Regions from separate parts of the Rhodoferax sp. SPJ21 genome, predicted to be linked through region 1. Evidence: predicted binding sites of a transcription regulator. Region 1 holds the regulator's gene; each other region holds the start of a gene.
The links. The regulator sigma-54, encoded in region 1, starts transcription at its own class of promoters, with help from an activator protein. The targets are predictions, from matches to a motif close to TGGCANGNAANCTGCTTT.
Positions count from the first base shown of each region.

Region 2: the regulator sigma-54 is predicted to act here: its motif matches at 2,653-2,670, upstream of AC4BBN_RS16770 (ANTAR domain-containing response regulator).
Region 3: the regulator sigma-54 is predicted to act here: its motif matches at 2,730-2,747, upstream of glnK (P-II family nitrogen regulator).
Region 4: the regulator sigma-54 is predicted to act here: its motif matches at 4,238-4,255, upstream of hmpA (NO-inducible flavohemoprotein).

Region 1 covers NZ_JBYZMO010000002.1:3,657-11,376, forward strand. Annotated here, with positions in the region: gene AC4BBN_RS07775 (THUMP domain-containing class I SAM-dependent RNA methyltransferase) at 1-847, opposite strand, end outside; gene AC4BBN_RS07780 (RNA polymerase factor sigma-54) at 892-2,469, opposite strand; gene lptB (LPS export ABC transporter ATP-binding protein) at 2,477-3,229, opposite strand; gene lptA (lipopolysaccharide transport periplasmic protein LptA) at 3,238-3,861, opposite strand; gene AC4BBN_RS07795 (thiol:disulfide interchange protein DsbA/DsbL) at 3,971-4,630, opposite strand; gene AC4BBN_RS07800 (SPOR domain-containing protein) at 4,711-5,427, opposite strand; gene argS (arginine--tRNA ligase) at 5,440-7,113, opposite strand; gene AC4BBN_RS07810 (PsiF family protein) at 7,249-7,557, shown strand; gene AC4BBN_RS07815 (LysR family transcriptional regulator) at 7,607-7,720, opposite strand, start outside.
Region 2 covers NZ_JBYZMO010000003.1:306,127-313,846, forward strand. Annotated here, with positions in the region: gene AC4BBN_RS16755 (branched-chain amino acid ABC transporter substrate-binding protein) at 1-1,053, opposite strand, end outside; gene AC4BBN_RS16760 (Hsp20/alpha crystallin family protein) at 1,147-1,527, shown strand; gene tsaD (tRNA (adenosine(37)-N6)-threonylcarbamoyltransferase complex transferase subunit TsaD) at 1,543-2,571, opposite strand; gene AC4BBN_RS16770 (ANTAR domain-containing response regulator) at 2,680-3,327, shown strand; gene AC4BBN_RS16775 (putative bifunctional diguanylate cyclase/phosphodiesterase) at 3,554-5,719, shown strand; gene AC4BBN_RS16780 (CmpA/NrtA family ABC transporter substrate-binding protein) at 6,037-7,281, shown strand; gene ntrB (nitrate ABC transporter permease) at 7,409-7,720, shown strand, end outside.
Region 3 covers NZ_JBYZMO010000002.1:256,845-264,564, reverse strand. Annotated here, with positions in the region: gene AC4BBN_RS09055 (sensor histidine kinase) at 1-979, shown strand, start outside; gene AC4BBN_RS09050 (YifB family Mg chelatase-like AAA ATPase) at 1,053-2,582, opposite strand; gene glnK (P-II family nitrogen regulator) at 2,856-3,194, shown strand; gene AC4BBN_RS09040 (ammonium transporter) at 3,230-4,792, shown strand; gene AC4BBN_RS09035 (SMP-30/gluconolactonase/LRE family protein) at 4,934-5,833, shown strand; gene AC4BBN_RS09030 (YoaK family protein) at 5,905-6,651, shown strand; gene AC4BBN_RS09025 (glutathione S-transferase family protein) at 6,658-7,296, opposite strand; gene xylF (D-xylose ABC transporter substrate-binding protein) at 7,604-7,720, shown strand, end outside.
Region 4 covers NZ_JBYZMO010000002.1:964,365-972,084, forward strand. Annotated here, with positions in the region: gene AC4BBN_RS12320 (sensor histidine kinase) at 1-309, shown strand, start outside; gene AC4BBN_RS12325 (LytR/AlgR family response regulator transcription factor) at 323-1,063, shown strand; gene gloA2 (SMU1112c/YaeR family gloxylase I-like metalloprotein) at 1,089-1,481, shown strand; gene AC4BBN_RS12335 (NYN domain-containing protein) at 1,487-2,026, shown strand; gene AC4BBN_RS12340 (acyl-CoA thioesterase) at 2,085-2,570, opposite strand; gene norR (nitric oxide reductase transcriptional regulator NorR) at 2,604-4,175, opposite strand; gene hmpA (NO-inducible flavohemoprotein) at 4,303-5,484, shown strand; gene AC4BBN_RS12355 (hypothetical protein) at 5,536-5,694, shown strand; gene AC4BBN_RS12360 (hypothetical protein) at 5,681-5,833, shown strand; gene AC4BBN_RS12365 (methyl-accepting chemotaxis protein) at 5,951-7,720, shown strand, end outside.

The DNA.
Region 1 (7,720 bases):
CACCGCTGACACCCGCGCGCTCGGCATTGCGGGTCGCGAAATCGACCATGCGGAAGGCCACATCGCTGCCGAAGATCTGCGTCTGGGGCTCGTGCTCAGCCTCGTGGGCCTGGTCCTGGATGATGGACCACACATGGGGCTGGAACGGCAGCAGCTTCTCAAAGCCAAAGCGGCGCAGGCTGCCGGGCGCAATATTGCAGGCGATCTGCGCGGCCTCGATCGCGATGGTGCCGCTGCCGCAGCAGGGGTCGTACAGGGGCGTGGTGCCGTCCCAGCCGCTGGCGGCGATCATGGCCGCAGCCAGCGTCTCTTTCAGCGGCGCGTCGCCCTTGTCTTCACGCCAGCCGCGCTTGAACAGCGCGTCGCCCGAGGTGTCGATGTAGATGGTGGCGCGCTCGGTGGTCAGGTGCAGGTAGATGCGCACATCGGGCCACTGCACGTTCACGTCAGGGCGCACGCCGGTCTTGAAGCGGAAGCGGTCGGCCACCGCGTCCTTCACCTTGAGCGCGGCGAAGTTCAGCGAATTCAGCGGGCTGTGCTGGGCCGTGACCTCGATCTTGAAGCTTTGCTTGGGCGTGAACCAGATCTCCCAGGCCACATTGCTGGCGGCTTCGTACAGGTCTTTTTCGCTGCGGTATTCGGTGTTGGACAGCTCGATCAGCACACGCTGCGCCAGGCGGCTGTGCAGATTCAGGCGCATCGCGTCGCGCCAGGAGGAACGCACCAGCGTGCCGCCCCGCATCACGCGCAGGTCTTCGCCCTGCAGGCCGGTAATGCCATGCACCTCTTCGGCCAGCAGCTCTTCCACGCCGGCGGCGCAGGGTAAAAATAGTTGAAGTTGGTTCATATCAATCGTTTCATAGCGTCACCGGGCTTGTCCGGTGCCGTCCATTACAAAGCCTTGCGCAGATTCGTCGGAGCAATTCTGAGCGCTTCGCGGTACTTGGCCACGGTGCGGCGCGCGCATTCAATGCCCTGCTCTTTCAGCATGTCGGACAGCTGGCTGTCGCTGAGCGGCTTCTTGGGGTCTTCAGACGAAACAAACTGTTTGATCAGCGCGCGCACCGCAGTGCTGGACGCATTGCCGCCGGTCTCGGTCCCCAGGGACGAACCGAAGAAATACTTCAGCTCGAAGGTACCGTAGGGCGTGGCCATGTATTTGGCGGTGGTGACGCGGCTGATGGTGGACTCGTGCAGACCCAGCTCGTCGGCGATCTCGCGCAGCACCAGGGGGCGCATGGCCAACGCACCGTGGCTGAAGAAGTTCTTCTGCCGCTCGACGATAGCGTTGCTGACCCGCAAGATGGTGTCAAAGCGCTGCTGGATGTTCTTGATGAACCAGCGCGCCTCCTGCAAGCGTTGCTGCAGCGCGGCATTGTTCGACGAGTCCTTGCCGCCGCCCTTGTGCTGGCGCAGCGCATTGGCGTAGATGTCGTGCACGCGCAAGCGCGGCATGACCTCGGCATTCAGCTGCACGCGGAAGCGGGCCTGGCCACCACGCCCGACCTTGACCACAATCACGTCGGGCACCACGATGTTGCGCTCCACATCGACAAAGCGCCGCCCCGGCTTGGGCTCCAGCCTAGCGATCAGCGCCATGGCGGCCTTGATGTCGGTCTCGGTGGCGCGGCACAGCTGGGCCAGGCGCTTCACGTCGCGCCGGGCCAGCAGATCCATGGACTGGCGGCAGATGCGCATAGCCACCTTGCGTGCAGGGTCCTCGCCCAGCACGGACTGCAAACTCTGCAGCTGCAGCAACAGGCATTCGCCCAGATGCCGTGCGCCCACGCCCGCCGGCTCCAGGCTTTGCAGCAAGCTCAGCGCCACGGTGAAGCGGTGTACCAGCTCTTCCACGCTCTCGGCGTCGTCGCCGGCCAGGCCACGCGCCAGGGTTTCGAAATCGTCTTCCAGGTAGCCGTCGTCGTTCAGCGACTCGATCAAAAAGCGCAGCGCAGCCTGGTCCACCTCGCCCAGCCGCAGGGCCAGGGCCTGGCGGTGCAAATAGCTGGTCAGCGACTCCTGGTTGCGGGCCAGCTCGGTGGCGTCCATCTCGCCGTCATCGCCCAGGTTGTTCTGGCGCGCCGGGGCATCGCCACCCCATTCGCTGTCGTCGGGTTTGATCTCGGAAGTGCCGTCGCCATCCCAGCTGGTGTCGTCACCGCCGGTCAAAGGGGATTCAGCATCATTTGGGGCTTCCGCGCTGGATTCACTTGCGTATTCAGCTATAGAACTTGTAGCAACCTCAGCCTCACGCTCCCCTGTGCTGACCGGCGTATCGGACTGGGCCAGGCCGAACTCCTCGCGTGGAGCCTCGTCCATATTGCGTTCCAGAAACGGGTTGTCGTCCAGCATCTGGTCCACTTCCTGGCTCAGTTCCAGGGTGGACAGTTGCAGCAGGCGGATGGACTGCTGCAACTGGGGCGTCAGCGCCAGATGCTGTGAAACGCGTAGGGATAAGCCTTGCTTCATCGGGACATCACATCTTGAAATGTTCGCCGAGGTAGACGCGACGCACATCGGCGTTGTCCACAATCTCGGACGGCGTGCCCTCGGCCAGCACATGGCCGTCGCTGATGATGTAGGCGTGGTCGCAAATGCCCAGCGTTTCACGCACGTTGTGGTCGGTGATCAGCACGCCAATGCCGCGCGACTTCAGGAAGCCGATGATGCGCTGGATCTCGATCACGGCAATCGGGTCGATACCGGCAAAGGGCTCGTCCAGCAGAATGAAACGGGGCTGGGTGGCCAGGGCACGGGCGATTTCCACACGGCGGCGCTCGCCACCGGACAAGGCCATGGCCGACGACTCACGCAAATGCTCCACCCGCAGATCCTGCAGCAGGGCCGTCAGGCGCTTTTCGATCTCGGCGTGGGTGAGGGATTTGCCGGCCTCGTCGTGCTGCAGTTCCAGCACGGCGCGCACGTTCTCTTCCACCGTGAGCTTGCGGAAAATCGAGGCTTCCTGGGGCAGATAGCTCAGGCCCAGGCGCGAACGCCGGTGGATGGGCATGTGCTCCACCGACTGGCCGTCGATGGAAATATGGCCGCCATCGGCCCGCACCAGGCCCACGATCATGTAGAAGGAAGTAGTTTTGCCCGCACCGTTGGGGCCTAGCAGGCCCACCACCTCGCCTTTTTTGACGGCCAGGGTCACGTCTTTCACGACCTTGCGCTTGCCGTAGGCTTTTTGCAGATGGCGCGCCTCCAGGCGGCTTTCTCCCGACTCCACCACCGCCGTCACTTCTTCATGCCCTCCAGCGTGGTAGTGGAGCGCAGCACCGGTGCAGCACCGGCAGGCGCCGTGCCGCTAGGGGCCGACGCTGCGGCCTTGGGGGTCAACATGGCGCGTACGCGGCCATTCTGGCCACCGGGATTGCTGCCGGCTGTGCCACTGTCCACGGTGAATACGTCGGTGGTGTTGTCGTAGACGATCAGTTCACCGGTGATTTCGTCGTTCACCTTGCTGCCAACCAGGCGGCGCAAAATGGCCCGCTTGATGAAACGCACGTTGTCCAGCTTGCTGCTGTACTCGATGGTTTCGCCCTCGCCTTCTATGTATTCGTCCAGGCCGTCGCGCTTCTGCTTGAAATACGCCAGCTTGCCCGGCTCGGCCGTCACCACGCCGAACTGGTTGCCCTCGGCGTCCTGGCGCACATCGACGCGGGCGCCACGGATGATGATGGTGCCCTTGGTCATCACCACCTTGCCGGTAAAAACGTTGGTCTGCTTCAGATCGTCATAGCGCGCCGCGTCCGCCTCGATATTCATAGGCTTAAGTTTGTCGGCTTTTTCCGCGTGGGCTGCTCCGCCTAGGCCGACGAAACAAACCAAGAGCAATGAGAGTAGGGTGTTGATTTTCATAGAGGCACGAATCTTGCAATCCATTGTAACGGCCAGCCACCCTGAGTTGGACGTAGCCAGAAAAAAGCCCGCTGACGCGGGCTTTTTCATCTCTCTGGCCTTGACGGAATCAGGCTTTCTTGCGCTGCTCGGCCACCAGATATTCCACGATGGTCAGTGCGCGCGGCATGTTCTGCGCCTGGCTGCCGTCGGTGTAGAACTTGCCGGCCACGCCCAGCGCGGGCACGCCCGCCACCTGGTAGGCCTGCTGCAACTGGGACGCCTTGCGCACCTTGGTGCTGACACCGAAGGACTGGTAGGTCTCGGTGAACTTGGTCTTGTCCAGGCCCTGCTTCACGGCCCAGGCGATCACCAGATCATCTTTGTCCAGACGCTGGTGCTCCACATGGATGGCGTTGAACACCTTGCCATGCAGGGCATCCAGTTGGCCCAGGGCCTCCAGCGTGTAGTAGAGCTTTTGCGGCGGAATGAAGCTGTCTTGAAAGTTCACAGGCACGCGTTTGAAGGAAATATCCTTGGGCAGGCGCTTGAGCCACTCCACCAGTGCGGGCTCAAACGCATTGCAATGCGGGCAGGCGTACCAGAAGAACTCGATCACCTCAATCTTGCCGGCCGGGGCTTCGGTAGGCGCCGGCTTGTCCAGCACCAGATAATCCGTGCCTGCCACGGGCGGCTTGCCCTGCGCCAAGGCGCTACCGGTGTGGCCCACAGCCAGCGTGGAACCAGCCAGCACACCCGCTGAAGCCAGCGAAAACTCACGACGTTTCATTGCAAATCACTCCTTGTGGGGGGTCGGACCGGCGCCGGGCGCAAAAGTTCAGCGCGCGGCACCAGCTTCAATAGGGCTGGTCAGCGCTGCACTCGCACCAGGGTGGTTTCGTTACCGGCACTTTCCAGCCGGTCCTTGGCATGGTCGGCATCATCGCGCTTGGCATAAGGGCCCATACGCACCCGGTAGACGGTGCGGCCGGACTGCTCGCGTTCGGTGACCTTGGCCTCCATGCCCATCATCGCCAGCTTGGCGCGCTGGGCCTCGGCATCTTCGGGCGTGCGGTAGGCACCGGCCTGCACGAAATACTCAAACGGCTCAGCCGTGGGTGCCAGCGCAGGCGCCGTGGCCACAGTCGCCGACGCAGCTGCCTTGGCTTTAACCTTGGCCAGATCACCCAACGGATCCGCGGAAGCGGCCGCCGATGGCTTGGCTTCTGGCTTCGCTTCTGGCTTGGCGGCAACTGCCGCCGGGGGTGCGGGCACCACAGCCGGAGTCGCCGCCGGGGCTGGTGGTGGCACCACCATCGGGGCCGCCGCATCCACCGCACCGGATGCCACGGGCGCAGCAGGGCGCACCGTGTTTTTGCCGTGCAAGGGGGTGTTCGGGTCCCAGTCCTTGTTTTTCTGGCTTTCGACCGCGTCGTGGTCTGCGCCATTGGCCTGGGTTTTGCCGCTCATGAACGGCACCGGCACCTTGGTGACATAGACCGCCACCGCCAGCGCCGAGCCCAGGCCGACCACCACCCCGATGATGAAGCCCAGGATGGTGCCGCCGCTTTGCTTGTGTTTTGTCATGCTTGCTGTCAATTACATTTTTTCTGGAGCATCCACGCCCAGAACTGCCAAGCCATTGTGCAATACCTGCGCACACGCGGCGACCAAGGCCAGGCGCGCCAGCTTGAGCGGCTCGTCGTCCACCAGCACGCGTTCGGCGTCGTAGTAGCTGTGTAGGTTGGCGGCCAGCTCGCGCAGGTAGAAAGTCACGTCGTGCGGGGCAAAGCCATCGGTTGCTGCGGTCAGCATCTCGGGGTACTTGGCCAGTTGCAGCATCAAAGTCTGTGCCTGGGGAACCAGCAGGCTGGACAAGTCCACGCCCTGCAGTTTCGCCACATCGCCACCCCAGTCGCGCAGCATCTTGCAAATGCGGGCGTGGGCGTACTGCACGTAGTACACCGGGTTGTCGTTGTTCTTGGCCAGCGCCAGATCGATGTCGAAGGTGTATTCGGTGTCCGGCTTGCGGCTCAGCAGGAAGAAGCGCACCGCGTCCTTGCTGGTCCAGTCGATCACGTCGCGCAGGGTCACGTAGCTGCCGGCACGCTTGGATATCTTCACCTCTTCGCCGCCGCGCACCACGCGCACCATGGTGTGCAGCACGTAGTCTGGGTAGCCCTGAGGGATGCCCACATTGGCCGCCTGCAGGCCGGCGCGCACGCGGGCGATGGTGCCGTGGTGGTCGGTGCCCTGGATGTTCACCACCTTGGTGAAGCCGCGCTCCCACTTGGCGATGTGGTAGGCCACGTCGGGCACAAAGTAGGTGTAGCTGCCGTCGGTCTTGCGCATCACGCGGTTCTTGTCGTCGCCGTAGTCGGTGGACTGCAGCCACAGCGCGCCGTCTTGCTCGTAGGTCTTGCCGGCTTCCTGCAAGCGCTTGACGGTGGCGTCCACACGGCCGCTGGTGTACAGGCTGGACTCCAGGTAGAAGTTGTCGAACTTCACCTTAAATGCTTGCAAGTCCAGATCCTGCTCGCGGCGCAGATAAGCCACGGCGAATTCGCGTATGGAATCCAGGTCGTCCACATTGCCCGAGGCCGTGACTTCGCGGTCGTCGGCCTTGACGGTCTTGCCGGTCAGGAAGTCCTGCGCGATGTCGCCGATGTAGTCGCCGTTGTAGGCGGCTTCGGGCCATTCGGCGTCGCCGGGCTTGAAGCCCTTGGCGCGCATCTGCGTGCTGGTGGCCAGGGTGCCGATCTGCACGCCAGCATCGTTGTAATAGAACTCGCGGTACACGTCCCAGCCCTGGGTGGCGTACAGGTTACAGATGGCGTCGCCCAGCGCTGCCTGGCGGCCGTGGCCCACATGCAGCGGGCCGGTGGGGTTGGCAGAGACGAATTCCACCAGGATATGCTGGTTGTTGCTGGGCTGCACGCCGAAGCTGAGTCCGGCGGCCAACACCTCGCGCACCACTTCCTGCTTGGCGGCGGGCTTGAGTTTGATGTTGATGAAGCCCGGGCCGGCGATGTCGATGGCCTCGACCCATTTTTCGAAAGCTGGCTGCTCCAGCAGAGCCACGCGCAGGTTTTCACCCAGCTGGCGCGGGTTCAGCTTGAGCGGCTTGGCCAGTTGCATGGCGGCGGTGCAGGCGAAATCGCCGTGCGCGGCCACTTTAGGGGACTCGAACGCGGCTTTAGCGCCAGCGCCGGGGGCAATTTTTTCCAGCCCGACGGCCAGCGCCGCGAGCAATTCGTGTTTGACTGAGAGCATGGCCGGATTTTACCGGGGGGTCATTGCTACCCCGGTCCTCCGGCTTGCGCATTGCGGCGTTATGGGTTGCAATCCAGTCGTCTTCGGACCTCGCGCACTGGATTTACCCCCACAAACATCTCTTCTGGAGCTTGCATGAAACAACTATTACCTCTCCTAGCCGCCCTGGGTCTGACTCTGTCTATGGGCCTGGTCCATGCGGCCGACAAGGAGCCAACTCCCCAGCAAGCCAAGATGTCGGCCTGCAGCAAAGAAGCCAAAGGAAAAAAAGGCGATGAATACAAGGCTGCCGTGAAAGCCTGCCTGAGCGCCGACGCGCCAGCAGCAGCCGATGGCAAGACCGCCCAGCAAAACAAGATGGTGACCTGCAACGCCGACGCCAAAACCAAGGCGCTCAAGGGCGACGAGCGCAAGAAGTTCATGAGCGACTGCTTAAAAGGCTAAACCCCCCGCCCTCCCCATGCAAAACCCGGTTCGCCGGGTTTTTGTGTTTTCAGGCCCGTCCGCTGCGGTCCGCAGCCGTCCAGAAGCCCGGTTGGCTGTAGTGGAGCTTCAAAAAGTCTATCCACAGCCGCACCCGCAGCGGCAGGTGCTTGCGCTGCGTGAA
Region 2 (7,720 bases), on a different contig from region 1:
CAGCTTTGCGGCGACAGCTATCAAATCCATAGTACCCGCCCTTTCGATCGCCTGGGCCAAGGCCTCCACCATGAGCTGCATGCGCATGTGCAGATAGTCTTCCGACGGCTTGGGAAAGCGCTGGCGAAAGGCTTTGACAAAGGCCTCGCTCTGCACGCCCGGCACGTTTGGCAGCCAGTCAGCCACGGCAATCACCTTGCCCACGCCCGCCTCACCCAGTGCGGCTGGCGCGCCAAGAGCGTTACCGTAGAAAGTGTAGAACTTGCCCTCAAAGCCCAGCTCGCGGGCGGACTTCACCAGCAAGGTCAGGTCATTGCCGAAGTTGCCGGTGATGACGGCCTGGGCGCCACTGGCCTTAATCTTGGCTACATAGGGTGCGAAGTCCTTGATGCGACCTAGCGGGTGCAGCTCATCGCCCACCACCTGCACGTCGGGGCGCTGGATGGCCAGTTGGCGCTTAGCCTCGCGCGCCACCGTCTGGCCAAAGCTGTAGTCCTGGCCCAGGATGTAGACGTTCTTGACTGCGGTGTCGTCCTTGAACACCGACATCAGCGCCGCCATGCGCATATCGGTATGGGCGTCGAAACGGAAATGCCAGTAGCTGCATTTCTCGTTGGTCAGCGTGGGGTCCACCGCTGCATAGTTCAGGAAGATCACTCGCTTTCCAGGCTCGCGCTCGTTGTGCTTGTTGATGGCGTCGATCAGCACCGCCGCCGTGGCCGAGTTATTGCCCTGCATGACGATCTGCACGCCGTCGTCGATGGCCGCGCGCAGCGCCGACAAAGCCTCTTCGTTCTGGCCCTTGCTATCAAAACGCTCAAGCTGCAACGGGTGCTTGCCGTCGGGCAGCTTCACGCCGCCGCGCGCATTCACGCGCTCCACCGCCCATACCAGGTTGCGGAACACCGCTTCGCCGCCGTTGCCCAGCGGGCCGCTCAGCGCCTCGATCTGGGCCAGCTTGATAGGCGCAGCGGCGCCCTGGGCCCGCACCAGCGCAGGGGCGCATAGAGACGCCCCCAGAAGTTTCAAGAGCTGGCGACGAAACTTAAACATGGCGAAATTTCCTTGAAAAAAAACCGGATGCACATAGATGCTGTCCATGCGGCAATCGCTGTGAGGGCCGCGCAGTGTAATAGGAGCTACTCCATGTTTTTTGCTACCAACATCCCCGCATCTGCCCGCTTCGTACGTCCAGCACACAGCCTGCGCGCACTGCACCGCCTGCTCGAAGAAAGCCATGCCGGCGCAGCCCAAGCAAGCCATAACGTGGCCCAGGACGAGACCAGCTACACCCTGCAATTCGATGTGCCTGGCATCTCCAAAGAACAGCTGTCCATCGGCATTGAAGGCAGCGTGGTGCGCCTGGAAAGCCTGCCTGATGCGCCGCGCAAATACAAGGCGGCCTACGAGTTACCGCAGGACATCGACGTGTCGGCCAGCGATGCCAAGCTAGAAAACGGCGTGTTGACGCTGAAGCTGGCCAAAAAAGCCCCCGTCAGCAATGTGTCCACGCTGACAATCAACTAAGACCTGTAAAAGCAGTTAAAGACTGTCCAAAGGCCAGCGCGGTTTCACGTCGAACGCATAGGTTCGCGTGGCCGCCTGCAGGCCGGACTGCAGACGCATGGCTCCGGCCATGGCGATCATGGCGCCGTTGTCGGTGCACAGATGCAGCTCGGGGTAGTGCACGCGCACGCCGGCTTTGGCGCAGACCGTATTCAGCTGGGTGCGCAGTGCCTTGTTAGCCCCCACGCCGCCGGCAACCACAAGGCGACGTAGCCCGGTGCGCTGCAAGGCTGTTATCGACTTTTTCCACAACACCTCGACAATCGCCGCCTGGGTGCTGGCGGCCAGATCGGCCTTGCGCAACTCCAGATCGTCGCCCAGCTTCTTGGCCTGGGTCATCACCGCCGTCTTCAAACCGGCGAACGAGAAATCCAGATTGCCGCTGTGCAACAAGGGGCGCGGCAGCTTGAAGGCTGCTGGGTCGCCCTGCTCTGCCAGGCGTGACAAAGCCGGGCCACCGGGGTAGCCCAGGCCCATCAGCTTGGCGGACTTGTCAAAGGCCTCGCCTGCGGCATCGTCAATGGTTTCGCCCAGCATCTCGTAGCGGCCCACGCCGTCCACGCGCATCAGCTGGGTATGGCCGCCAGAAACCAGCAGCGCGACGAAAGGGAATTCCGGCGGGTCGGCGCTCAGAAACGGCGACAGCAGATGTCCTTCCAGGTGGTGTACACCCAGCACGGGTTTGTCCAATGCCGCACCCAGCGCGCAGGCCACACCCGCACCCACCAGCAAGGCGCCAGCCAGCCCCGGACCACGGGTGTAGGCCACCACATCCACATCGGCCAGGCTCTGGCCCGACTCGGCCAGCACCTGCTGGGTCAGCGGCAGCACACGGCGGATATGGTCGCGGCTGGCCAGTTCGGGCACCACACCACCATAGGCCTGGTGCATCTCGATCTGGCTGTGCAGGGCGTGCGACAACAGCACGGGCAAAGACGCTCCCTCGGCACGCACCAACGCTATCCCGGTTTCATCGCAGGATGATTCAATACCTAGTACCAGCACAATAGACCTCTCGCTTTTTCAGCACAGCAACCAAACGCTGGAGTTTAGGCGACCCACCTCACCAACCGCCACGCACCTTATTGGCGCAAATCTTGCGTATTTTCTGCCATGAGCCCTTCCCTGCGTATCGTGGTCATTGCCCCGGATCTGGACATACTGGACCCGTCGGACAGCCATGCCTTGCTGCAAGCCGAACGCTCGCGTGCGCTGCGCATCGGCCTGCTGGAGAACAACTACAACCTCATCGCAAGCCTGCCGGCCGATGTGTTCCTGACCGAGCGCCTGGCACAGCTGCAACCCGACATGATCATCGTGGACGCCGAAAGCGAAGCACGCGATGCACTGGAGCATGTGGTGATGGCCACGCGCAATGCGCCCCGGCCCATCGTCATGTTCACCAACGACGGCGATACCTCGCATGTCAAGGATGCGGTGGCGGCGGGTGTGTCGGCTTACATCGTGGCCGGCCTATCCGCCGACCGCATCCGCCCCATACTGGACGTGGCCATGGCGCGTTTTGAGCACGAGCAGGCCCTGCGCACCGAGCTGGCCGTGACCCGGGTGGAGCGCGATGAGCACAAGGCCGAGCTGCACAACCGAAAGATCATAGACCGCGCCAAAGGCCTGCTCATGCAGCGCCAGGGCATCACCGAGCCGGAAGCCTACGACAAGCTACGCAAAGCCGCCATGGACAAGAGCATGAAGCTGGTGGAAGTGGCCCAGCGCATACTCGATGTGGCCGAGTTGCTGGGGTGATCCGGTAGAATGCACCAACTCAGTGCAAACTTGTATCAGAATGAAACAGGACTTTGACGCAATCTGCATATAGCTTCTCTGCTATCAAATAAGCAGCAACAGAGATTTTCAAGGCTGGCACAGGGCTTGCAAAAATAGCCCCTTGCTGCAGAGCCTGAGTCTGCGCACCAGACACACAAGCCGGCCTGGCTGAGCACTACTTGGTTTTGCAAACTCCGTATCCACCTTGAAACCCGTATTAGCCCCATTTGCCCGTGCCCCGCAGGCGACCGTGCACGCCGTAAAGCCCGTCAATTTGCACCGGGTGCTGGACACACTGGTCAACAACCTGGAAGGCATGGCCTACCGCTGCCTACTAGACGGCCGATGGACCATGCGCTTCGTCAGCCAGGGCTGTACGCGCCTGTGTGGCTACAGCGCGCACGAGCTGCTGGACCCACAACGCATCTCCTGGGAAGCCATAACCCACCCTGACGACCGCGCCCGGGTACGCCAGGAAATCGGCGCCGCCATCGCCCAGGGCCAGCGCTTCACCGTGTACTACAGCATCACCACGCGCAGTGGAGAGGTCCGCAAGGTGAAAGAGCAAGGCATACAGGTCACGGACGAGGCCGATCAGCTGGTGCTGGAAGGTTTCATCGAAGACGTGACCGATGTGCACCTGACGCTGGAGGCCCTGGCACATGCCGAGCTGCGCTACCGGCAAATCTTTGAACACGCACGCGAAGGCATCTTCCAGACCACGCTGGACGGGCGCTACATCGCCGCCAACCCGGCGCTGGCCCTGCTCTACGGCTATGCCACGCCGCAGGAGCTGATCGCCGACCTGTCCGACATCGACCGCCGTCTGTATGTGCAGCCACACCGGCGCGAGCGCTTCGCCCGGCTGATGGCCGCGCACGGTGAGGTCAGCAACTTCGAGTCCGAGGTGTACCGGCGCGACGGCAGCAAGATCTGGATTTCCGAGAACGCGCGCAGCGTGTACGACAAACAAGGCGCCTTCGTCTGCTTCGAAGGCACGGTGCAGGATATTTCGGAGCGCAAACAGCAGCTGGAACAACTTGAATACCAGGCCAACTACGACACGCTGACCGGCCTGGCCAACCGCAACCTGCTGCGCGACCGCATCGCGCCCGCCATCTCCCACGCCGAGCGCCTGGGGCATTTTCTGGCCGTGGTGTTCATCGACCTGGACCACTTCAAACTTATCAACGACAGCCTGGGCCACGACGCAGGAGACCAGCTGCTGGTGGAAATTGCGCAGCGCATCCGCGCCTGCATGCGCGCCTCGGACACGGTGGCGCGACAAAGCGGCGACGAGTTCGTGCTGCTGCTGAACGAGCATGTGCAGGCCCACTCGGTCATCTCGCACCTGCAGCGCCTGCTGGGCCAAATCAACCAGCCGGTGCACCTGCAAGGCCGCGCATTCCAGATGGGCGCCAGCATGGGCGTGGCGCTGTACCCGCAAGACGGCAAGGACGCGCAAACCCTACTCAAGCACGCCGATGTAGCCATGTATGCGGCCAAGGAGCGCGGGCGCAACAACTTCCATTTCTTCACCCCCGAACTCAACCAGGTGGCCGACGAACGCCTGAACCTGGGCACCGCCATGCGCGTCGGGCTGGAGCAAAACGAGTTCACCGTGGCCTACCAGCCCAAGGTGGATGCGCAGGGCCGCATCACCGGCCTGGAAGCGCTGGCCCGCTGGCACAGCGCGCGCATAGGCACGGTGGGCCCAGACCGCTTCATCCCGATCGCCGAAGAGACCGGCCTGATAGGCGCGCTGACCGACACTATCCTGCGCCAGGCCTTTGCCGATGCCTGCAGCTGGGCGCCGGTACAAGGCCGCCAGCTGTCGGTGGCGGTGAACCTCTCGGCCAAGCTGTTTCTGTCCAACGACCTGGTGGCGCGCATCCGCAATCTGCTGCAAGCCAGCGGCCTGGAGCCGCAGCGGGTCGAACTGGAGATCACCGAAAGCGTGTTCCTGCACGATATGGAGCGTGCCGTGGTGCTGCTGAACGAGCTCAAGGCCCTGGGCGTGCGCCTGGCCATGGACGACTTCGGCACCGGCTATTCGTCGCTGTCGTATCTGCGCAGCCTGCCGCTGGACACCATCAAGATAGACCGCTCGCTGATCACCGGCATCGAACAGGACGAAGACCTGGCCGTGATTGCCTGCGCCATCGTGAACCTGTGCAAAAACCTGCGCAAATCAGTGGTCGCCGAGGGCGTGGAAAACCGCGCCCAGTTCGACTTGCTGCAAGCCAAGGGCTGCGACGGCTTCCAGGGCTATCTGTTTTCCAAGCCGGTGCACCAAGACGTGTTGCGCAAGCTGCTGGCCCAAGCCCAGGGCACCATTTTGCTGCCGCCGACCGAAGCTCTGGCCTGCTGAAATGATGCACTGCACAAGAGCAGTGCAAAAACAAGTTTCAAAACAAAACCGCTTGTAGCGCATATAAATACAGCGCAAGCAGCTATATTTTATATAGCGTCCAAAGGGAAAACAGTCTGGCACGGCGTTTGCTTAAATAGACTAAGACCAAGGTTGGTCCCATGGCAGCTGGAATCCAATGGCGGGTTGCAGCGATCAGTTTTCGGACAAAGGCGTCCCCATCCGTTCAGGCGGCTGCATATGCAGCCCCGGGCGCGATGAGGACGCCTTTTTTGTTTTTGGCCCCGACTTTCACATTCACTTTGGGAAGCTTGCACATGACCGATCTTTTGACCACCAAACTAAGCCGCCGCACCGTGCTGCAGACAGCGGCAGTTGGCGCTGTAGGCATCAACCCTGCGCTGCGGGCAGCGGTGTATGCCCAGGGCTCCGACAAGCCCGAGAAGGAAGAAGTCAAGATCGGCTTCATCCCGCTGACCGACTGCGCCAGCGTGGTGATGGCCTCGGTACTGGGCATCGACAAAAAATACGGCGTAAAGATCGTCCCCAGCAAGGAAGCCAGCTGGGCCGGTGTGCGCGACAAGCTGGTCAACGGCGAGCTGGACTTCGCCCACGTGCTCTACGGCCTGGTCTACGGCGTGCACCTGGGCATCAGCGGCCCCAAGAAAGACATGGCCGTGCTGATGACGCTGAACAACAACGGCCAGGCCATCACGCTGAGCAAAAAGCTGGCCGACAAAGGTGCCGTCAACGGTGCCGGCCTGGCCAAGCTGATGGCCAGCGAGAAGCGGGAATACACCTTCGCCCAGACCTTCCCCACCGGCACCCACGCCATGTGGCTGTACTACTGGATGGCGGCCAATGGCATCAACCCCCAGAGCGACGCCAAGGTCATCACCGTGCCGCCGCCGCAAATGGTGGCGAACATGCGCGTAGGCAATATGGACGGCTACTGCGTGGGCGAGCCCTGGAACCACCGCGCCATCATCGACGGCATAGGCGTGACCGCTGCTACCACGCAGGACATCTGGAAGGACCACCCCGAGAAGGTGCTGGGCACGACCTCCGAGTTCGTCAAGAAATACCCCAACACCGCGCGTGCCGTCACCGCCGCGATTTTGGAGGCCGGCAAGTGGATCGACTCCGGCCTGGCCAACAAGAACAAGATGGCCGAGACCATTGCCGACAAGAGCTACGTCAACACCAGCGTGGACGCCATCAACCAGCGCATTCTGGGCCGCTACCAGGACGGCATGGGCAAGACCTGGGACGACCCGAACTACATGAAGTTCTACAACGACGGCGCGGTGAACTTCCCCTACCTGTCCGACGGCATGTGGTTCCTGACCCAGCACAAGCGCTGGGGCCTGCTGAAAGACCACCCCGACTACCTGGCCGTGGCCAAGCAGATCAACCAGATCGACATCTACAAACAGGCCGCCACCGCCAGCAAGACGCCGGTACCCAAGGATGCAATGCGCAGCAGCAAGCTGATGGACGGCACGGTGTGGGACGGCAAGGACCCGAAGAAATACGCCGACAGCTTCAAGATCCACGCCTGAGTTCTTACAAAAGCTAAGCCCACCCCAACCGTTCAGGCTGAGCCTGTCGAAGCCCTTCGAGAAGCTCAGGGCGAACGGAAACCGAAACTGGGTTGGTTGACAAGATTTTTTGCCCTAGGAGAACCCCATGGTCAGTGCTGTATTCCACTCCCCCGGCGGCGTCGAGTTTGACGAACCGGACACCACGATTGCTCCCAAAATGCTAGCTACTACCGCAACAACTACGAGCGCCAACGCCGTAAAAGACCAAGCACCCAAGCTGCCTTACGACTGGCGTGGCCTGTGGCTGAAGGTGCTGCCACCGGTGCTGGGCCTGGGCCTGTTGATAGGCATCTGGGCACTGGTGTCCATCGGCACCTCGTCCAGCATCCCCTCGCCATACGAGACCTTCCAGCAGGCGGTGGTGCTGTTCAGCGACCCGTTCTACCGCAAGGGCCCG
Region 3 (7,720 bases), 250 kb from region 1:
GCCCGTGCTGATCCAGTTATCGCGTGACAAGGTACATATCGGTGCATTGCAGATGATGGTCTGGGCGGGCGTGGATATTACCGAGATGCACCGCATCGATAACGCCTTGCGCGAGCTCAACGCCGAGCTGGAGGAGCGCGTGGCGCGCCGTACCGAGGCCCTGGCCGGTGCCAACGACGATCTCTCCACTGCCATTGCCGAGCTGCGTCAAACCCAGACCGAGCTGGTGCGGGCCGAAAAGATGGCGGCTCTGGGTGGCCTGGTGGCCGGCGTGGCGCACGAGCTGAACACCCCGCTGGGTAACGGCCTGATGGCGGTGACCGCGCTGGGCGATGAAGTGCGCAAATTCAGGCAGTCCATGCAGGACGGGCTGCGGCGTACCGCCCTGGAGGCTCTGCTGTCCAGTGTCGAGCAGGCCACCGATATATCCACCCGCAACCTCTACCGCGCGGCAGAGCTGGTGAGCAACTTCAAGCAGGTGGCAGTGGACCAGACCAGCGCCCAGCGCCGGCGTTTTGCGCTGGCCGAGGTAGTGGCCGAAATCGTCAGCAGCCTGCGCCCTTCGTTTGCCCGCACCCCTTACAAGGTGGTGGTGGAGATACCGCCCGGGCTGTGGATGGACAGCTACCCCGGTGCCTTGGGCCAGGTGGTGACCAATCTGGTGAATAACGCGGTGCTGCATGGCTTCGAAGGCCGTAACCAAGGCACGGTGCGTATCACCGGCGAGGCCCAGGACGAGGGCTGGCTGCTGCTACGCGTGGCCGACGACGGCCGTGGCATTCCAGCCGATTTGCTGGACCGCATTTTCGACCCCTTTGTGACCACCAAGATGGGTCGAGGCGGTACCGGCTTGGGTCTGCATATTTCCTATAACGCGGTAGTTAGCTTGCTGGGTGGCAGCATCAGCGTGCGCAGTGCGGAGGGTGAGGGGACGGATTTCGAGTTGCTTCTGCCCAGCAGCGCGCCACGGGCGAGTTGAGTGCGAATTGAGGGTGAAAAATGCTGCTAGCGCAGGAATTAACTACGCTGGCAGCTATCAAAAGTATAGTAATTTAGCTGGATGCTCGAAGCGCCCGGCGGTACTGCACGGCTTCGGCAATATGGCTGACATCGGTCGTGCTGGAGCCCGCCAGGTCGGCAATAGTGCGAGCCACTTTCAGTGTGCGGTGGATGCTGCGAGCCGACCAGCCCAGACGGGCTGCCGTGGTGTTCAGGAATTTGCCGGCGGCGCTGTCCAGTGCCACATGTTGGTCCATCTCCTGTCCTTGCAATGCCTGGTTGGACTTGCCCTGGCGCTCCATGGCCTGTTGCCGGGCGGCGCTGCTGCGTTGGCGAATCGTGGCCGTGGATTCGCCTGGTGGCGCGTTGAGCAGGTCCTGGGCCGGCAGCGCCGGCACTTCGATATGCAGATCGATACGGTCCATCAAGGGGCCGCTGAGCTTGCCTTGGTAACGCAAAACTTGGTCTGGCGAGCAGCGGCAGGCCTGCTGGCGCGAACCCAGGTAGCCGCAGGGGCAGGGGTTCATGGCGGCAATCAGCTGGAAGCGGGCTGGGAATTCGGCCCGCCGAGCAGCGCGCGAGATGGTGATGTGGCCGGTTTCCAGCGGCTCGCGCAGGGCCTCCAGTGCGGCCCTCGGAAATTCCGGCAGTTCATCTAAAAAGAGTACGCCATGGTGGGCCAGCGAGATTTCGCCGGGCCGCGGCGGCGATCCTCCGCCCACCAAAGCCACAGCGCTGGCCGTGTGGTGGGGGCTGCAAGTGGGGCGGGTTGCCCAGCGCTCCAGGGAGAAGCGCCCACCCAGGCTGGCCACGGCAGCACTTTGCAGCGCCTCTTCCACTGTCATAGGGGGCAGTAGTCCGGCGAAACGCTGGGCCAGCATGGATTTGCCCGAGCCGGGCGGCCCGATCAACAATAGGCTATGCCCGCCTGCGGCCGCAATCTCCAGCGCCCGTTTGGCCCCGGCCTGGCCTTTGACATCGGCCAGGTCGGCATAGCCGGCCGTGGTGGGCCGGGCGGTCTGCTGCAGTTGGCGCCAGCCTTCGGCCGGTGCGTCGCCTTCGCCTTGCGGCAAAAACTGCTGCACCACATCCAATAGGTGTTGGGCGCAGTACACCTGCGCACCAGGCACCAGGGCGGCCTCTTCGGCGCTGCCCGGTGGCAATACCAGACGGGTGTGCACTTCTTGTGCGTGCAGCGCCAGGCTGGTGGCCAGCGCACCGCGCACCGGGCGCAATGCACCAGACAGCGACAACTCCCCGGCAAACTCGTGGCCGGTCAGGCGTTCTGCCGCAATCTGGCCGCTGGCGGCCAGGATACCCAGCGCAATCGGCAGATCGAAGCGGCCCGAGTCCTTGGGCAGGTCGGCCGGCGCCAGGTTCACGGTGATGCGCTTGTTGTGCGGAAACTCCAGGCCGGAATTCTGGATGGCCGAGCGCACGCGTTCGCGTGCCTCCTTGACCTCCACGTCCGCCAGCCCGACCAAGGTAAAGCTGGGCAGGCCGTTGGTTAGATGCACCTCAACGGTGACGGCGGGCGCTTCCAGGCCCAGCAAGGCACGGCTCTGCACCAAACACAAGCTCATCGTCGTTTTACTCCCTGTATCGGTGCGCGGATGACGACCGAAGTTCACATTTCTTTGCAATGCACCATTTGTGTGCGATAAATACCAATCCAAAGCTGTGCATCGGCATGCATGGATAAAGGGTAGGTTAACAAATTGACACCAATTTGGCACGCTACATGCTTAGTGGTAGCCGATTCCCCTCATTATTTTGGAGAAGACAATGAAACTGCCAGCGCCCGAGGCCGGCCGCCTTGACGCCCACCCTCTCTACAGCCCATCGAAGGACCAGCCATGAAACTTGTCACCGCCATTATCAAACCGTTCAAGCTCGACGAGGTGCGCGAAGCCTTGTCCGGCATTGGTGTGCAGGGTATCACCGTGACGGAAGTCAAGGGTTTTGGCCGCCAGAAGGGCCATACCGAGCTGTACCGTGGCGCTGAGTACGTTGTTGATTTCTTGCCCAAGGTCAAGATTGAAGCAGCCATCGCCGACGAGTTGGTGGACCGCGTGATCGAGGCCGTAGAGGGCGCAGCCCGTACCGGCAAGATCGGCGACGGCAAGATTTTTGTCTACAACCTGGAGCAGGTTGTTCGCATCCGTACCGGCGAGACCGGCAAAGAAGCGCTGTAAGCGCGGCGTGCGTCATTAACGAAAGCCAAACAACCATGAAAAAACTTCTCGCATCTTTTGCCCTGGGTATGGGGCTGCTATGGGGCGCATCTTTCGCCCAAGCCCAGGCTCCGGCTGCCGAGCCGGCTGCAAGCATGGCGGCACCTGCCGCATCGGAAGAAGCCAAGCCGGCTGATGCCGCCGCCCCTGCACCTGCTGCAGCGGCCGCCGCAGCGCCTGCTGCCTCGGCACCTGCGGATGCCGCTTCGGCCGCACCCGCTCCGGTTCCAAACAAGGGCGACACCGCCTGGATGATGGTTTCCACGCTGCTGGTCATCATGATGACCGTGCCCGGTTTGGCTCTGTTCTACGGCGGCCTGGTGCGTAGCAAGAACATGCTGTCCGTGCTGATGCAGGTTTTGGTCACGTTCTCGCTGATCGTGGTGCTGTGGTTTATCTACGGCTACAGCCTGGCGTTCACCGAAGGCAATGCCTACATCGGTGGCTTTGACCGGCTCTTCATGAAGGGCATATGGGACAACGCTGCGGGCACGTTTGCCACTGGCGCCACCTTCAGCAAGGGTGTGCCAATGTATGAAATCGTGTTTGCCTTCTTCCAGGCTACCTTTGCAGGTATCACTTGCTGCCTGATCGTGGGTGCTTTCGCAGAACGTATCAAGTTCTCTGCAGTGCTGCTGTTCACAGCCATCTGGTTCACCTTCAGCTACGCTCCTATCGCCCACATGGTGTGGTTCTGGATGGGCCCTGACGCCTACGCTTCCAAAGAAGTGGTTGACGCTATGAACGCCAAGGCCGGTCTGATCTGGCAATGGGGCGCGCTGGACTTCGCCGGCGGCACCGTGGTGCACATCAACGCCGCTGTGGCTGGCTTGGTCGGTGCCTACATGATTGGCAAGCGCGTTGGCTACGGCAAGGAATCGATGGCACCTCACAGCCTGACGCTGACCATGGTCGGTGCCTCGCTGCTGTGGGTGGGCTGGTTCGGTTTTAACGCTGGCTCCGCTCTGGAAGCCAACGGCTTCGCTGCTCTGGCATTCATCAACACCCTGGGTGCTACCGCTGCGGCTGTGCTGGCATGGTGTGTCGGTGAAGCGCTGATGAAGGGCAAGGCTTCCATGCTGGGTGCTGCATCCGGCGCGGTGGCTGGCCTGGTGGCGATTACGCCTGCTTGCGGTAACGTCGGTATTGGCGGCGGCCTGGTGATCGGCTTCGTGGCAGGCTTCGCTTGCCTGTGGGGTGTGACTGGCCTGAAGAAGATTCTGGGCGCTGACGACTCGCTGGACGTGTTCGGCGTGCACGGTGTAGGCGGTATCCTGGGTGCGCTGCTGACCGGCGTGTTCAACAGCCCCAGCCTGGGTGGCCCGTCCACCGTGGCTGACTGGGTTTCCGCTGGCATGACGCCCGCTGACGCCTACTCCGTGGCTGCCCAAGTGTGGATCCAGGCCAAGGCTGTGCTGCTGACCATCGTCTGGTCCGGTGTCGTGTCTCTGGTTGCCTACAAGATTGTGGATCTGACCATTGGTCTGCGCGTCTCCGAAGAAGAAGAGCGCGAAGGTCTGGACATCAGCTCCCACGGCGAAACGGCTTACCACCGGTAAGCCACCCGGCGCTGCAGCCCACCGAGGCTGCAGCAAAGCCGCAGGATCTTTTTCCAAAGATTCGGCCCGCCCGCAGCAATGCCGGTGGGCTATTTTTTTGCCCGTTCACAATACGGGCACTGCAAACTTCTACCTCCCACCATGACCTGGCAAACCGTCACCACCGAACCCAACCTCTTGGGTGAGTCCCCCTTTTGGCATCCGCAGGAAAAACGCCTGTACTGGGTCGATGTACCCGGCAAGCTGCTGCAGCGCCTGGACGTGGCCAGCGGCGTGGTCGAGCGCTGGGCCATGCCTTCCGAGCCCGGCTGCATTGCCCCTGCTGCCAGCGGTGGCCTGGTGGTGGCGCTGCGCGAGGGTATTTACCGCGCGCCGGTCTGGGGTGGCGATCTGCAGCTATTGGCTGCCGCACCGTATGACCCGGCCACCACCCGCTTCAACGACGGCAAGTGCGACCCGCTGGGCCGCTTCTGGGCCAGCACCATCTACGAGCCACGCGATGCGCGCAAGGCCGAGCTGTACTGCCTGGAGGCCGGCAGGCTGAGCAGCAAGGCGGGCAACGCCATCACCGGCAACGGCCTGGCCTGGTCGCCCGACGCCAAGACCCTGTACTGGTCGGACACGCCGCACCACATCGTCCACGCCTGGGACTGGGACGCAGCCTCGAATGTGCTGTCGAACTACCGCGAATTCCTGCAGATGGCGCCCAAGCCCGCCGGCTGGCAGGCCGGCATGCCCGGCTACGGCGGCCGCCCCGACGGCGCGGCGGTGGACGTACAGGGCAACTACTACTCGGCCCAGTTTGAAGGCCAGCGCCTGTGCAAGTTTTCGCCGGACGGCGAGCTGCTGAAGGCCTACCCACTGCCCGTGCGTTGCCCCACCATGCCCTGCTTCGGTGGCGACGATCTGCAAACCCTGTACCTCACCAGCGGTCGCCATGGCCGTTCGGATGCAGAGCTGGCGGCGCTGCCCGCATCCGGCCACGTGCTGTCTTTGCGCGTGGATGTGCCGGGCCTACCGGTGAACTTCTTCAAAGACTAGGTTTGCTATTGTTTAAATAGCTGCTGGCGCAGATAGTATCTGCGCTGTAGCAGTATTTCTTATAAATCCCTATGCGCCGCTTGCGCCATCTTTCTAGCCATCACCGCACCCCGGCTACCAACCGGCTGCTGGGCGGCTTGCTGGCCTTCAACGCGGGGGCCATCAACGCCGGGGGCTTTCTGGTGGTGGGCATGTACACCTCGCACATGAGCGGTTTTGCGTCCATGGTGGCCGACAACCTGGTGCTGGGCCAGTTCACCTTGGTGTTAGGCGCGCTGGGCACCTTGCTGGCCTTCACCTGCGGCGCGGCCACCACGGCAGTGCTGGTCAACTGGGCGCGCCAGCACCATTTGCGTAGCGCCTACGCCTTGCCCTTGTTGTGCGAGGCGCTGCTGATGCTGGTGTTCGGCCTGATCGGCGCCACGCTGAACCGCCAGACCCCGTTTGCCGTGCCGCTGACCGTGCTGGTGCTGGCCTACACCATGGGCCTGCAGAACGCGCTGATCAGCAAGATCTCCTTATCGCAGATACGTACCACCCACATGACCGGCGTGGTGACCGACCTGGGCATTGAGCTGGGCAAGATGCTCTACATGAACCGCCAGGGCAGCCCGGTGGAATCGCGCGTGCGGGCCAACCTCGTCAAGATGCGTCTGTACGGCACCTTGTTAGGCGCCTTCGTCACGGGCGGGCTGGTGGGCGCCACCGGCTTCAAATACGTGGGTTTCATTTGGGTGGTACCGCTGGCCCTGCTGCTCTTGGCCTTGTCGCTGCCGCCGCTGTTGGCGGACCTGGCCCGCCCGCGCCCGGTACGTTAAGCCAGGTTAAGCCACGTCTTGCGGCCGTGGGTGGCCGGGCATCAGCTGGTAGGGCGCGAGCCAGCCAGGCTGGCCTTGGATGCGCTGCAGCCAGGCGCCAATAGCCGGGTAATCGGCCCAGTCCACGCCAAATTCAGCCGGCCAGAACAGGTAGCCGCATAGCGACAAGTCAGCCGTTGTCAGCCGCTGGCCCACCACGTATTGGCGGCCGTCCAGGTGCTGGTTCAGTATCTTCAGTGCGGCCACCATGCGGCCGCGCAAAAAGGCGGTGACTGGCGTTTCGCCCGTCTTGGCGAACTGCAGCTGGAAGCGCAGCGTGGCGATGTTGCTGGTCAGCTTGTGGTTATCAAACAAGATCCAGCGCAGCACTTCGCGGCGCTCGTCCTCGTTGGCCGGCGCCAGCTGCGGGAACTGTGCGGCCAGATAGTCCAGGATCACGCCCGACTGGCTGAGGCGCAGGCCGTTGTGCTCCAGTACCGGCACCTCGCCCATCACGTTGATATCGCGGTAGGCCGGCGTGCGGGTTTCGCCGTTGAAGAAATCCACAAAGCGCGGCGTCCATTCGGCGCCGCAGAGCTGCAGCGCCAGCGCCACCTTGTAGGCATTGCCCGACTGGGCGAAACAATAAAGTTGGTAAGCGGCCATGGTGTCTTTCGGGTGGGGTGGGCTGAATGCGCCATCGTAGCCGCAACCCTGGATGCTCTGTTTTTGATAGCTAATAGTGCACAGGGAATATGCGCTGGAAGGTTTTTTGTCGTCCATGCCAATGGGGCCAACTCCGTGAATCCCCGTATTAGGGCAAGTCCTAGTCCTTATTTTCTGGAAATGAAAGATAGTTCGTGCGGCAGTCGAACTAAGTGGTTTTGCGGAATTCCCGCCGCTGCCAAGGTGCGTTGGGCCGTCCGCCTGCAGCCGCCTCGTTGTTCCACAAAAACGGAGACAAAACATGAAGATCGCTTTCAAACAGACCCTGTCCATCCTGGCTTTGGGCCTGGCCAGCAGCGCCGCCTTGGCGCAAATGACCGTGGGCGTCAGCTGGTCCAACTTCCAGGAAGAACGCTGGAAGACA
Region 4 (7,720 bases), 960 kb from region 1:
TTGGACCCCCGCGCCGCCCAGGCCCAGCTGCCGCCCCTGCTGCTGCAGCCGCTGGTGGAAAACGCGGTGAAGCACGGTGTGGAGCCCAGCGCCAGCGGGGCCGACCTGCGCATTAGCACCGAGCGGCGCGGCGACACCGTGGTCATCAAGATCAGCAACACTGTGCCCGCCGGGCCGGGCGCGGCCGGCTTTGGCGTGGCGCTGGACAATGTGCGCGACCGCCTGAAGCTGCTGCACGATGTGCAGGGCCAGTTCCAGGCGGTGCTGAAGGATGGCATCTACCTGGTGCGCATCGAAATCCCGGTATGAAAGGACGCAGCCCATGACCTTGAGGGTATTGATCGTGGACGACGAAGCGCTGGCCCGCGCCCGGCTTCGCACCCTGCTGGGCGACTGCAAGGCGCCGGCCGCCCAAGTGGTGGCCGAAGCGGCGAACGCGCAGCAGGCCTGCGCCGCGCTGGCCGGCCAGACGGTAGACCTGCTGCTGCTGGACATCCATATGCCCGGCATGGACGGCCTGCAACTGGCCCAGCAGCTGCAGGCCCAGCCCCGGCCGCCGGCCGTGGTGTTCGTCACCGCCCACGCCGGCCATGCGCTGCAGGCTTTTGACCTGGCGGCGGCAGACTATTTGACCAAGCCGGTGCGGCTGGATCGCCTGCAGCAAGCGCTGCAGAAAGTAGAGCGCCTGCTGCAGGTAACACCTGCGCCAGAGCCCGATTTGATGCAAGATGTGCTGGTGATACACGACCGTGGCCGCACCGAGCGCGTGCCCCTGGCCAGCGTGCTGTACCTGAAGGCCGAGCTGAAATACATCACCGTGCGCACCGCTGGCCGCAGCTATGTGCTGGACGGCTCCCTGAGCGAGCTGGAGGCGCGCCACGCCAGTGTGTTTATCCGCGTGCACCGCAACGCCCTGGTGTCACGCCGGGCGCTGCGTGCGCTGGAGAAGCATTTCGACCCCGAGGAGGGCGAGGGCTGGGCCGTGCGCCTGCAAGGGCTGGATGAAGCGCTGATGGTGTCGCGCCGCCAGCTGGCGGCGGTGCGTGAAGCCATGGCGGGGTAATTCGGGCGGGTTAAGCTCTGGGCCTATGGAATTAGCCCGCCTGCACCACGCCGCCATTATTTGTTCCGACTATGCGCGGTCTCGGGACTTCTACACCCGCATCCTGGGCCTGCGCATCGTGGCCGAGAACCTGCGCGCCGAGCGCCAGTCTTACAAGCTGGACCTGGCCTTGGCCGACGGCTCGCAAATCGAGCTGTTTTCCTTCCCCACGCCGCCGCCGCGCCCCTCACGCCCCGAGGCTTGCGGCCTGCGCCACCTGGCGTTTGCGGTGGCCGACCTGGACGCCAATATCGCCAGCCTGCAAGCCGACGGCGTGGCCGTGGAGCCTGTGCGTGTCGATGAATTCACCGGCCGGCGTTTCACCTTTTTTGCCGACCCCGACGGCCTGCCCCTTGAACTCTACGAAGTGAATCCGTGACCCCCATGAAAACCGTCTGGATCGTTGACGCCGCCTATATGTACAACTTCGGCCGCTCGCGGCCGAACGGCTTTGACTACCTGAAGCTCAAGCACGAGCTGGTCAAGGCCAATGGCGGGCCGATCTACGAGAGCTACTACCTGAACTCCACCGGCGACCCGAACGCCGAAGCGCAGAACGCCTTTCATACCTGGATCAAATCCGCGCCGCCCAAAGGCCCGCAGATGCGGGTGCAGCTGTACAAGCTGAAGGAGCAGCACAACCAGTGCCCGTCGTGCAAAACCCACTTCGACCGCACGGTGCAAAAAGGTGTGGACGTGGCCATTGCCACGCTGATGATCAAGCTCGCCGCCCAGGACATTTACGACCGGGTGATCCTGTCGGCCGGCGACGGCGACTTTGAAGACGCCATCTCCTACCTCAAGTCGGATCTGCGCAAAGAGGTCTGGCTCAACGGCGCACAGGCCACGCTGTCGGCCGACCTGCAGTGCTACGCCGACCGCGTGCTGTGGCTGGATGACATGGGCTCATCCATTGATAAATAGCGTTTGCTATTGAATTGGTAGCTGGTGGTGCTGGTTTTACCTGCGTCACAGCCACTTTTTATTCAGCAACTTCCTTGATGGAGGCGAAGCGTGCGGCCAGCTCGCGGCGCACTTTCTTGCGCATGATGGACTGCTCGAAGCGGCGCTTTTCGTCGTCCGTGCTGGGCACCAGCGGCGGCACGGGGGCGGGCTTGCGGTCGTCGTCCACGGCCACCATGGTGAAGAAGCAGCTGTTCACATGGCGCACGCTGCGGCTGCGGATGTTCTCGGCCACCACCTTGATGCCCACTTCCATCGACGAGGTGCCGGTGTGGTTGATGCTGGCCAGAAAGGTCACTAGCTCGCCCACGTGGATGGGCTGCAGGAACATCACCTGGTCCACGCTGACGGTGACCACATAGCGACCGGCATAGCGGCTGGCACAGGCGTAGGCCACCTGGTCGAGCAGCTTGAGCACGGCGCCACCGTGCACATTGCCTGAAAAATTGGCCATATCCGGGGTCATCAAGACCGTCATGCTCAGTTGGTGTGCGGGGAGTTCCATCGCGGGCTTTCGTGTAATTCTTGGTGCCGATTATTACTGTTTGCGCAAACCCAGCCGCCCGGCCAGCCGGACTAAATTGGCCCGATGCAAGCCCAGTTCGCGCGCCAGCGAGGCCCAGTTGCCCTGGTGGCGCTGCAGGCCTTCAGCGATGCGCTGGCGCTGGTGGTCGTCCAGCGAGGTGCGCAAATCGGCGGGTGGGGCCACACCGTTCTGCAAGGCGACCGGGGCGGCGGTCGGGGCGGATTGGGCTCCCAGGTCCAGGTGCGCAGCCGTCAGGCTGACGATGCGGGCCCGGGGTGCCGCGCCCTGCAGGGCTTTCAGCGCGCTGCGTGCGATCAGATGCTCCAGCTCGCGCACATTGCCAGGCCAGCCATGGGCCAGCAGTGCGGCCTGGGCGTCGGCATCCAGCCGCAGGCTGCCCAGGCCGAGGCGGGATCGGTTCAGCTCCAGGAAATGCCCGGCCAGCAGCAGCACATCGTGCCCGCGCTCGCGCAGCGGTGGCACCGGCAGTGGGTAGACGCTGAGCCGGTGGTAGAAGTCGGCGCGGTAGCGGCCGGCGCGCACCTCCTGCGCCAGGTCGCGGTTGGTGGCGGCGATGACCCGCACATCGACCCGGTGCTCGCGGTCCGAGCCCAGGCGCTGCAGCTGGCCGCCCTGCAGCCCGCGCAGCAGCTTGGCCTGCACGCTCAGCGATAGCTCGCCCACCTCGTCCAGGAACAGGGTGCCCCCGTCGGCCAGCTCGAACTTGCCGCGCCGGTCGGCCACCGCGCCCGAGAACGCGCCGCGCACATGGCCGAACAGCTCGCTTTCCACCAGCGACTCGGGCAGGGCCGCGCAGTTCAGGCTGATCAGCGGTCGGCTGGCGCGCGGCGAGGCGGCGTGCAGGGCCTGGGCCACCAGCTCCTTGCCGACGCCGGTTTCGCCGGTGATCAGCACCGTCAAGTCGCTGTTGCCTACGGTGGCGATGTCGGCCAGCAGGCGCTGGTGGGCTGGGCTCTGGCCGATCAGCGTGGGGGCTGGGTGCTCTTCGGCCAGCGCGCGGTAGCTTTCGGCGCGCGCATGCTCGGCCTCGAACTGCTGTGCCAGCCCGGCCATGCGCTGCACCACGCTGACGGTGGCCGCTGCCAGGCTGGCGAAGGCCTGCAGGTCGCCCAGATCGACGCTGGAAAACCGCTCTTTGTCCAGCGCGTCCAGGGTCAGCACGCCCCATGGAGTGTCGCCCAGCAGTACCGGGCAGCCCATGCAGTCGTGCACCTCCAGCTGCACGCCGTCGATCAGGCCGTCATAGGGGTCGGGCAGGGGGCTGTCGGGCGGGAAGCGGGTTGGGCCGGGGGCTTGCAGCAGCTGCTGCAGGCGCGGGTGTTCGCTGACCTTGAAGCGCCGCCCCAGGGTGTCGTGGCTCAGGCCATCTACCGCCAGCGGCAGCAGCCAGCCGCCGTCCAGCCGCAGCAGGGCAGCTGCATCGCAGGGAAGCAGGGCGCGCACGGCGGCCAGCAGGCGGCGGTAGCGTTCGCCGTCGGGCAGTTCGCGCGCCAGGTCATCGACCAGCGGCACCAGGGTTTGGAGCAGGTTTTTTGTTATCAAAATGATTCCTTGGTGGATCATTATGAATGTATCAAAAAGATATTTTGCATGCCTAAGTAGTTGATTTTTATAGAGTGAATGGCGGGCATGGAACTTGAGTTAGCACTTGCAGCCGGGCGCCGCCCTGCATCCGATTGAAAGCCACTCCATGCTGACCTCTGAACAACGTGCCATCGTCAAATCCACCGTGCCTCTGCTCGAAAGCGGCGGCGAGGCACTGACCACGTATTTCTACAAAACCATGCTGGCCGAGCACCCCGAGGTGCGGCCCTTCTTCAACCAAGCGCACCAGGCCAACGGCGACCAACCACGCGCGCTGGCCAATGGCGTGCTGATGTACGCCCGCCACATCGACCAACTGGAGCAACTCGGCGGCCTGGTGTCGCAGATCATCAGCAAGCATGTGTCGCTGCAGATTGAGGCCGCGCACTACCCCATCGTTGGCGCCTGCCTGCTGCGCGCCATCCGCGAGGTGCTGGGCGCCGAGATCGCCACCGATGCCGTTATCGCAGCCTGGGGCGCGGCCTATGGCCAATTGGCCGACATCCTCATCGGCGCGGAAGAAAAAATCTATGCCGATGTGGCAGCCGCGCCCGGTGGCTGGCGTGGTGCGCGGGCCTTCCGCGTAGCCCGCAAGGAAGCGGAGAGTGATGAAATCACCTCGTTCTACCTGCAGCCGCAGGACGCTGGCGCGCTGATCGCCTTCCAGCCCGGCCAGTACATCGGCTTGCGCCTGGTGGTGAACGGCAACGAGATACGCCGCAACTACTCGTTGTCGGCCGCGCCCAATGGCGTGGACTACCGCATCAGCGTCAAGCGCGAGGCCGGCGGTGTGGCGTCCAACTACCTGCATGACCAGGTGCAGGTCGGCACGGTGCTGGATGTGTTCCCGCCCGCCGGTGACTTTGTGCTGGCTGCGGGCGACAAGCCGCTGGTGCTCATCAGCGGCGGCGTCGGCATTACACCCACCCTGGCCATGCTGGACGCGGCGCTGCAGGGCACGCGGCCGGTGCACTTCATCCATTGCGCGCGCAACCGCCAGGTGCATGCCTTCCGCCATGCGATCGAGTCGCGCTTGGCCAAGCACCCGCAGTTGCGGCGCTTTTATGCCTACGACGAACATGTGGGCGCCGATGATGCCCCCGACGCCGTGGGCCATTTGCAGCCGCAGCAGCTGGCCCAGTGGCTACCCGCATCGCGCGATGTGGATGCGTACTTTTTGGGGCCCAAGCCCTTTATGCGCCAGATGAAAAAGCAGCTGCGGGACCTGGGCGTGCCCGAGGCACAAACCCGCTATGAATTCTTCGGCCCGGCTGGCGCACTCGAATAGTCGATAGAGCTACGGGAGCATCGTAGAGTTTTCCGGAGCGGTCTGGGCGAGATGAATGGCCTGGACCGCGCCAACAAGCTGGTCCATGTGGAGCCCTTCATCGACGAAGACGGCGTGGCCGTGGCCAGCTCGCCGCGCATTTCCGCTGTCGCGCTGGACCCTCCCGAACGGCCTGGGCACCAAGGCGCCAGTTTGCTTGCAAGACATTGACGGCCTGGTGGCACGCGTGATGTACACCTCGTTGTACAAGATGCATGAACTTGCGCTGCACGGCGTGACCAAGGTGGCGCTGGAAACCCTCACTCGCGCCATCACACGGCGTACCGAATCGCACGTCAAGCTGCACTGAAATAAGCGCCCCGGGGAGGCTAAATCCCTAGCTGAAGCAGCATTTTCCAGATGTAGCATACGGCCCAATTTGTTAACGGGCTGGTGGTGTTGAACATCCACCAAAAAGAGGGAAACCATGAAATTCAACGATCTCCGTGTCGCGACCAAGTTGTGGGCGGTCATTCTGGGTCTTCTGCTATCCATGTTGGCAGTATCGTTTTGGGCGCAACATCGATCCAGTATTGCCCATGCAGAGGCGATGGCGTCCATTGAGCAGACACAAGAGAAAATTGCCATGGCCACTCGGTGGCGTGGTTACGTGGAGACTGCGGTGGCTGCAACGGTGGGCGGGGCCATCTCGACTGATGAGGCGCACGTCGCCATCATGGATGCGCAACTCAAAGAATTCATCGCCAAGATTTCCAAGCTTTACAGCACTATCAAAGAAGGCGCGACCGCTGACGATGACAAGGCTGCCCTGGAAAAAATAAATTCTGCTCGGTCTCCGGTTCTCGCCGCAGTGGCAAAAAGCAAGGAACTGAAGGCTGCTGGCGATGCTGCTGCAACACAGTCCTATGTGGAAAAGACATTTTTCCCTGCGATTGCGAATTATTTCTCGGCGCTGGACGAGTTCTTGAAACTGCAGGAGCAGCACCGTGACGCGGCCAAGTTGCAAGCGGAGCAAGCCCTCGGCAACGTTGCTCTGTGGGGCTTTGCCAGTATCTGTGTCGTCTTCGGAATAGGCATAGCCTTTGTCGTGGCATTGGTGCGCTCGGTCATCCGCCCCCTGCATCGTGCAATTGCGCTGACGGACGCCATTGCGTCCGGCGACCTGACGCATGACATCCAGGAAGAGCGCAAAGACGAGTTTGGCCAGCTGCTACGTAGCCTGTCAGTCATGGTGGTCAAGCTGCGTGGCGTGGTGTCTGAGGTGCGTCTGGGTGTGGACTCGGTGTCTACCGCATCCAACGAGATCGCTACCGGCAACCACGACCTGTCTGAGCGCACCGAGCAGACAGCTTCGAACCTGCAGCAAACCGCCGCCAGCATGGAAGAGCTAACCAGCACAGTCACTCAGTCGGCCGACACGGCGCGCCAGGCCAACCAACTTGCTAGCACCGCCGCCCAGGCTGCCACGCGTGGCGGCGAAGTGGTGGCCCAGGTGGTCAGCACGATGCACAACATCAGCTCGGCCTCACACAAAATTTCCGAGATCATCGGCACTATCGACGGCATTGCCTTCCAGACGAACATCCTGGCTTTGAACGCCGCAGTGGAAGCCGCCCGCGCAGGCGAGCAGGGCCGTGGCTTTGCCGTGGTGGCCAGCGAAGTGCGCAGTCTGGCGCAGCGCTCGGCACAGGCGGCCAAGGAGATCAAGGTGCTCATCGGTGCCTCGGTAGCAACCGTGGAGTCCGGCACCCAGCAGGTGGCCCAGGCGGGTGAAACCATGGGGGAAATCGTCAGCAGCGTGCGCCGCGTCAGCGACCTGATCGGTGAGATCAGCGCCTCGTCGGGCGAACAGCGCGACGGCATCAACCAGGTCAACCAGGCTGTCGCCAATCTGGATCAGATGACGCAGCAGAACGCCGCCCTGGTGGAGGAATCCGCTGCTGCAGCTTCTGGCCTGCGCGAGCAGTCCCAGCGCCTGGCTGAAGTGGTGTCGATCTTCAACGTGGGCAGCCATGCCGCAGCGGGTGGCCGTGCTGCATCTCCGCCGTTGCGGCATGCGCCCGCGTCGCGAACAGCCGCTGCGCCGGTGCCCAAGTCGGCTGTGAGCGCCCCAGCCAGAGCCGCTTTGAAAGCCCCCGCCAAAGCAGCCGCTAAAGCGCCAGCCAAGCCCGCAGCAAAGGCTCCCATCCGCGCCCCGATGAAGGCCCTGGCCCCTGCCAGCAAGCCAGCGGCGGCT